Minwuia thermotolerans: one gene and its partner. The protein of the gene in region 2 interacts with the protein of the main gene of each other region in a pairwise test. Links are inferred from orthologs where the notes say so. Each region holds a gene or a part of one and is shown on either strand. Other genes may lie near its edges. The genes, in order: uvrB and uvrA.

What was found.
Region 1: the proteins of uvrA (region 2) and uvrB interact in binary tests that used the Escherichia coli proteins (3 or more experiments, as listed by UniProt). The link is inferred for Minwuia thermotolerans from one-to-one orthologs.

The regions. Positions count from the first base shown.
Region 1 is NZ_PIGG01000034.1:20,509-23,852, reverse strand. What follows is about bases 206-3,238. They hold uvrB (excinuclease ABC subunit UvrB), read right to left. Parts: upstream 2,841-3,238; coding sequence 570-2,840; downstream 206-569. Other genes in these bases: tcuA (FAD-dependent tricarballylate dehydrogenase TcuA), read left to right, coding at 3,070-3,238; CWC60_RS10805 (DUF4349 domain-containing protein), read right to left, coding at 291-569. Outside these bases: CWC60_RS10810 (GIY-YIG nuclease family protein), read right to left, coding at 1-89; more of tcuA, read left to right, coding at 3,239-3,344. UniProt on the Escherichia coli protein: The UvrABC repair system catalyzes the recognition and processing of DNA lesions. A damage recognition complex composed of 2 UvrA and 2 UvrB subunits scans DNA for abnormalities.
Region 2 is NZ_PIGG01000009.1:26,775-30,561, forward strand. Bases 312-3,787 are described here. They hold uvrA (excinuclease ABC subunit UvrA), read right to left. Parts: upstream 3,404-3,787; coding sequence 512-3,403; downstream 312-511. Other genes in these bases: CWC60_RS01035 (SDR family NAD(P)-dependent oxidoreductase), read right to left, coding at 312-480; ssb (single-stranded DNA-binding protein), read left to right, coding at 3,641-3,787. Outside these bases: more of CWC60_RS01035, read right to left, coding at 1-311. UniProt on the Escherichia coli protein: The UvrABC repair system catalyzes the recognition and processing of DNA lesions. UvrA is an ATPase and a DNA-binding protein. A damage recognition complex composed of 2 UvrA and 2 UvrB subunits scans DNA for abnormalities.

The DNA of each region.
Region 1 (3,344 bases), on a different replicon or contig from region 2:
ATGCGCCGCACGAGGTCGTTCGTCATCCCGACATAGAACGTCCCGTTCCGGTGGTCGGTGAGGATGTAGACGAGGCGGTCCCGAGCCATCAGTGGATGCTGCGTCGGCCTGAGAATCCGCACAAGTCCGGAAAGGCCCGCCTACTCATTGTCATCCCCGCCTTGTGCGGGGATCCGGGCTGGCCGTGAGCGCGTTCTGATGCGTTCGCGCCTTGCCTCGGCCAGAGCAACCGGATGCCCGCACGCAGGCGGGCATGACCAGCGGTGTATGCTGTCGTTTAGCGACTCGCTTCACCCTTCCGAGAACACCAGCGCCAGTCGGCAGCGGATCTCGCGGAAGCGGACGCGCTCGGGGCCGGCGGCGCGCTCGACATAGACGGCCAGTTCCGGCAGGCCGTCCAGCAGGTCCTCGAAGCGGTCGTCGGGCAGGTGGAAGCTGAAGGCCGCGCCCTTGCCCCCGGCGCGGCGCTGGTCGGCGATGCGGCCCTCGACGCGGGAGATGCAGTCGCGGATGCGGGACATGGCGTCCCCCGGCTCCAGCGCGGTGACGCAATCGATGCGGTGGATCACCTACCGCTTCCGGCTCTTGACCGAGGGCCTGGCGCCGGGGCGGCCGGATTTCGTGCGGCCGCGGCTGTAGCGGCCCGACTTGCCGTCCTTTGCCCCGCCCTTGCCCTTCGTCGCGCCGGGAGCGTAGGAGGCCATGGCCTCCGCCAGCCCCTTCGGCCGCGCCATCGGGTCGGCGGCGATCTCCAGCTCTGCGGCCTCCAGGTGCTTGATCTGGTCGCGCAGCTTCGCCGCCTCCTCGAACTCCAGGTCGGCGGCGGCTTCGCGCATGCGCTTCTCCAGGTCGGCGATCACCGCCTTCAGGTCCTTGCCCGTCAGGATCGGCGTGTCGTCGTCGATCTCCACGGTCAGGGAATCGCGGGCGTAGACGCTCTGCATCACGTCGGAGATGTTCTTGCGGATCGACTGCGGCGTGATGCCGTGCTTCTCGTTGTAGGCGATCTGCTTGTTGCGGCGGCGCTCGGTCTCGTCCAGCGCCCGGGTCAGGCTGTTGGTCATCTTGTCGGCGTAGAGGATGACGCGGCCGTCGACATTGCGCGCCGCGCGGCCGATGGTCTGCACCAGCGAGGTCTCGGAGCGCAGGAAACCCTCCTTGTCCGCATCCAGGATGGCGACGAGGCCGCATTCGGGGATGTCCAGTCCCTCCCGCAGCAGGTTGATGCCGACCAGCACGTCGAAGACGCCGAGGCGGAGGTCGCGGATGATCTCGATCCGCTCCAGCGTGTCGATGTCGGAGTGGAGATAGCGCACCTTCACGCCGTTCTCGTGCAGATACTCGGTCAGATCCTCGGCCATCTTCTTGGTCAGGGTGGTGACGAGGACGCGCTGGCCCTTGGCCGCGCATTCGCGGGCCTCCGCCATCAGGTCGTCGACCTGGTCGGCGACGGGACGGACGAAGGTCGGCGGGTCGACCAGGCCGGTCGGGCGGATGACCTGCTCGACGATGACGCCCTCGGTGCGCTCCAGCTCCCACGCGCCGGGCGTCGCCGAGACATAGAGCGTCTGCGGGCGCATGGCGTTCCACTCGTCGAACTTCAGCGGCCGGTTGTCGACGCAGGACGGCAGGCGGAAGCCGAATTCCGACAGCGTCCACTTGCGGCGGAAGTCGCCGCGGAACATGCCGCCGATCTGCGGCACGGTGACGTGGCTCTCGTCGACGATCAGCAGCGCGTTCTCCGGCAGGTACTCGAACAGCGTCGGCGGCGGCGCCCCGGGCGGGCGGCCGGTGAGATAGCGCGAATAGTTCTCGATGCCGGGACAGGAGCCGGTGGCCTGCATCATCTCCAGGTCGAACATGGTGCGCTGCTCCAGGCGCTGCGCCTCCAGCAGCTTGCCTTCGCCGTGGAGCTGCTCCAGCCGCACCTTCAGCTCCGCCTGGATGTGTTTGGCCGCCTGCTGCAGCGTCGGCCGGGGCGTGACGTAGTGGCTGTTGGCGTAGAGCTTGATGTCGTCGAGGGCCTGCGATTTCGAACCCGTCAGCGGATCGAACTCGACGATCTCCTCGATCTCGTCGCCGAACAGGCTGAACCGCCAGGCCCGGTCCTCCAGATGGCTGGGATGGACCTCGACCGTGTCGCCGCGCACCCGGAAGGCGCCGCGCTGGAAAGCGGCGTCGTTGCGCCGGTACTGCAGTTCGACCAGCCGCTGCAGCAGGGCGCGCTGGTCGATGCGCTGGCCCCGCTTCAGCGTCATGGTCATGTCGGAATAGGTCTCGACCGAGCCGATGCCGTAGATGCAGGAGACCGAGGCCACGACGATGACATCGTCGCGCTCCAGCAGCGCCCGCGTCGCGGCGTGGCGCATGCGGTCGATCTGCTCGTTGATGGAGGCGTCCTTCTCGATATAGGTGTCCGTGCGCGGGACATAGGCCTCCGGCTGGTAGTAGTCGTAATAGCTGACGAAATACTCCACCGCGTTCTCGGGGAAGAACGACTTCATCTCGCCGTAGAGCTGCGCCGCCAGGGTCTTGTTGGGCGCGAGCACCAGCGCCGGCCGCTGCACCTCCTGGATGACATGAGCGACGGAGAAGGTCTTGCCCGAACCGGTGACGCCCAGCAGCACCTGGTCGCGGTCGCCGTTGCGGGCGCCGGCGACGAGCTCGGCGATGGCCTGGGGCTGGTCGCCAGCGGGCTCGTAGTCCGAGGCGATCTGCAGCCGCCGCCCGCCCTCGCTCTTCTCGGGCCGTTCCGGCCGCTCCGGCAGCCAGACGGGGGCCTCCGCCTCCTGCAGCGCGCGCTGGAAGGAACTGTCGATCTGTCCGAGGGAGGTCGCCATGGGGGCCAATATGCGTCAGCGGTGGGCGTTCGAAAAGGGCCGCCGGACGACTTCTGTTCCCCGTGGCGGTCTGCTCGATCGAAAGTTGGAACGATCCCCCGCCCCGGCCCTCCCCCTTGGCCAAGGGGGAGGGTGGACCCGCGCAAGCGGGCCGGGAGGGGGCTTTTCAAACTGCCGGCCGACCTTTGCCCTTGTCGCATGCCGTTGCGCGAGGGCACACTCCGCCGCCATGCAGGCGGGGTGGGCGGAGACGGACTGGGACGTGCTGGTGGCGGGCGGCGGCAATGCCGCGCTGTGCGCCGCCATCACCGCTGCGGAACGCGGCGCGAAGGTCCTGATCGTGGAGAGCGCGCCGCGAGACTGGCGCGGCGGCAACAGCCGCCACACCCGCAATTTCCGCTGCATGCATGAAGGCCCGCTGGGGCCGCTCACCGGCGCCTATTCCGAAGACGAGTATTTCGACGACCTGCTCAGGGTCACCAAGGGCCGCACGGACGAGGACCT
Region 2 (3,787 bases):
ACCGCGCGGCCTGAGCGCCGAGATCGACGAGACGTTGACGATGGCGCCGCCGCCGCTCTCTATCATGGCCGGGATGGCGTGCTTGGAGACCAGGAACATGGTCTCGACATTGACCCGCATCACCCGCTCCCAGTCGGTCTGGCTGGTGGCGACGACGCTGCCGCGGCTGCCGATGCCGACATTGTTGTCGAGGGCATCGAGCCGGCCGAAGGCATCCAGCGTCGCCCGCACCATGGCCTCGCACTGTGCTTCGTCGGTGGCGTCGGCCTCGAAGGCGCGGGCCTCGCCGCCCTCGCCCCGGATCATTTCCGCCGTGCGCTCGGCCAGCGCCCTGTCGCGGTCGGCGACCATCACGCGCGCGCCGGCGCGGGCCAGCAGGATCGCCGCCGCCCGGCCATTGCCGATGCCGTCGCCCGCCGCGCCGCCGCCGACGACCAGCGCCGCCTTGCCTTCCAGGCCGAAGGATTCCGTCTCCGCCATCTCGTTCCCCTCCGCCGCACCGCGGCCTGATTCAGGCGGCGTTGCGCCGCTTCCGCGTCCGCGCTTTCTTCGGCGCCGGCAGCGCCTTCGACGCGCGCCGGGCCAGCACTTCGGCCAGATAGCGGCCGGTGTGGCTCTCGGCGACCGTGGCGACTTCCTCGGGCGTGCCGCAGGCGACGATCTCGCCGCCGCCGTCGCCGCCTTCCGGGCCGATGTCGACGATCCAGTCGGCGGTCTTGATGACTTCCAGGTTGTGTTCGATGACGAGCACCGAATTGCCGCTGTCGACCAGCGCCTGCAGCACTTCCAGCAGCTTCCGCACGTCCTCGAAATGCAGGCCTGTGGTCGGCTCGTCCAGGATGTAGAGCGTGCGGCCCGTGGCCCGTTTCGACAGTTCCTTGGCCAGCTTCACGCGCTGGGCCTCGCCGCCCGAGAGCGTCGTCGCCTGCTGGCCGATCTTGATGTAGCCGAGGCCGACGCGCATCAGCGTGTCCAGCTTCTCGCGCACCGCCGGCACCGCCTTGAAGAACTCCTGGCCCTCCTCGACGGTCATCTCCAGCACGTCGGAGATCGACTTGCCCTTGAACAGGATGTCGAGGGTCTCGCGGTTGTAGCGCCGGCCCTTGCAGACGTCGCAGGTGACGTAGATGTCGGGCAGGAAGTGCATCTCGATCTTGATCAGCCCGTCGCCCTGGCAGGCCTCGCAGCGCCCGCCCTTGACGTTGAAGCTGAACCGCCCGGGCTTGTAGCCGCGCGCCTTGGCCTCGGGCAGTTCCGCGAACCAGTCGCGGATCGGCGAGAAGGCGCCGGTATAGGTCGCCGGATTGGAGCGCGGGGTGCGGCCGATGGGCGACTGGTCGATGTCGATGATCTTGTCCAGCCATTCCAGGCCGTCGATGCGCTGATGCGGCGCCGGTGCGGCCTTGGCGCCGTGCAGCCGCCGCGCCAGCGCCTTGTAGAGCGTCTCGATGGTCAGCGTCGACTTGCCCGATCCCGAAACGCCCGTGATGCAGACGAAGGCGCCGAGCGGCAGGGTGGCGGTGACGTTCTTCAGGTTGTTGCCGGTGGCGCCGACAATGCGCAGGAAGCGGTCCCGGTGGCCTTCGCGGCGCCGCTGCGGCACCGGCACCTGGGCGATGCCGGCGAGATACTGGCCGGTGATCGAGGCCTCGGTCTGCATGATCCGCTCGGGCGTGCCCTCGGCGATCAGTTCGCCGCCATGGGCGCCGGCCAGCGGGCCGATGTCGATGACGTGGTCGGCCGACAGGATGGCTTCCTCGTCGTGCTCCACGACGATCACCGTATTGCCGAGATCGCGCAGGTTCTTCAGCGTCTCCAGCAGGCGGCCATTGTCGCGCTGGTGCAGGCCGATGGAGGGCTCGTCGAGCACGTAGAGCACGCCTGTGAGGCCGGACCCGATCTGGCTGGCCAGACGGATCCGCTGGCTCTCGCCGCCCGACAGCGTGCCGGAATTGCGGCTCAGCGTCAGGTATTCCAGGCCGACATTGTTGAGGAAGCCGACGCGTTCGTTGATTTCCTTCAGGATACGTTCGGCGATCTCCCGCTGTTTCGGGGTCAGCTTCGGCTCCAGCCCGCCGAACCACTCCGCCGCCCCCTTGATGGAGAATTCCGAGGCCTGGCCGATATGCAGGCCGTTGATCTTCACCGCCAGCGCCTCGGGCTTCAGCCGGTACCCGCCGCAGACCGAGCAGGCGGTCTTCGCCTGATAGGTCTCGATCTCCTCGCGCATGCGCGCCGAATCGGTTTCGCGCCAGCGCCGCTCCAGATTGCGGACGACGCCTTCGAAGCCCTTGGCCGTCTTGTAGCTGCGCAGGCCGTCGTCATAGCGGAACTCGATCTGCTCCTTGCCCGAGCCGAACAGGATGACGTCCCGCACCGCCTCGGGCAGCTCCTCCCAGGGCGTGGTCATGGACTGGCCAAAATGGCGCAGGATGCTGTCCAGCGTCTGCATGTAGTAGGGCGAGGTCGTCTTCGACCAGGGCGCGATGGCGCCGGCACGCAGGCTCAGGTCCTTCTCGGGGACCACGAGGTCGGCGTCGACATACATCTCCGTGCCCAGGCCGTCGCAGGCCGGACAGGCGCCGAAGGGGTTGTTGAAGCTGAACAGCCGGGGCTCGATCTCCTCGATGGTGAAGCCGGAGACCGGGCAGGCGAACTTGGCCGAGAAGACGGTCCGCTCGCCGCCGTCGGCGTTCTCGGCAATGGCGATGCCCTCGGCCAGGGCCAGCGCGGTCTCGAAGCTGTCGGCGAGGCGGGTGGCGATGTCGTCGCGGACGACGATGCGGTCGACCACCACCTCGATGTCGTGCTTGAGCTTCTTGTCGAGCGCCGGCACGTCCTCGATGTCGTAGAGCTCGCCGTCGACCTTGACGCGCTGGAAGCCGCCCTTCCTGAGATCCCTGAACTCCTTGCGGTACTCGCCCTTGCGGCCGCGCACCATGGGCGCCAGCAGGTAGAGCCGCGTGCCTTCCTCCATGGCCATCACCCGGTCGACCATCTGGCTGACCGTCTGGCTCTCGATCGGCTCGCCGGTCGCGGGCGAGTAGGGGATGCCGATCCGGGCCCAGAGCAGGCGCATGTAGTCATGGATCTCGGTCACCGTGCCGACGGTGGAGCGCGGATTCTTCGACGTCGTTTTCTGCTCTATGGAGATGGCCGGGCTCAGCCCCTCGATGTGGTCGACGTCCGGCTTCTGCATCAGTTCCAGGAACTGGCGCGCATAGGCCGAAAGGCTCTCGACATAGCGGCGCTGCCCTTCGGCGTAGATGGTGTCGAAGGCCAGCGACGACTTGCCCGAACCCGACAGCCCGGTGATCACCACCAGCCGGTCGCGGGGAATGTCGACGTCAATGCCCTTCAGATTGTGCTCGCGGGCGCCGCGGACACTGATGACCTTCTGCATGAAACACCATCTGCCGGAGAAAGCGGAACGAATGGAAAACCTATCGCGCCTCGCCGGGCCGGACCAGACCTTCGGCGCGTCTCATGACAATATAGGGCGCGGAGCCGGTTTTGGACCGTTCCCCGGTGGCGTGCGCCGATCAGCCGCCCCCCGGCGGGCCGTCGCAAGCCGGTGGCGTCCGCCGCCGCGAGGGGCTAAGACTCGGGGCAGAATCGATTCCGGCGCGGAGGGCTGAACATGGCAGGGGTGAACAAGGTCATTCTGGTGGGCAATCTGGGCGCCGACCCGGAAGTGCGCCGCATGAACGACGGCAATCCGGTGGTGAACCTGCGCCTCGCCACGTCCGAGCAGTGGCGTGACAGGAACTCCGGCGAACGGCGCGAG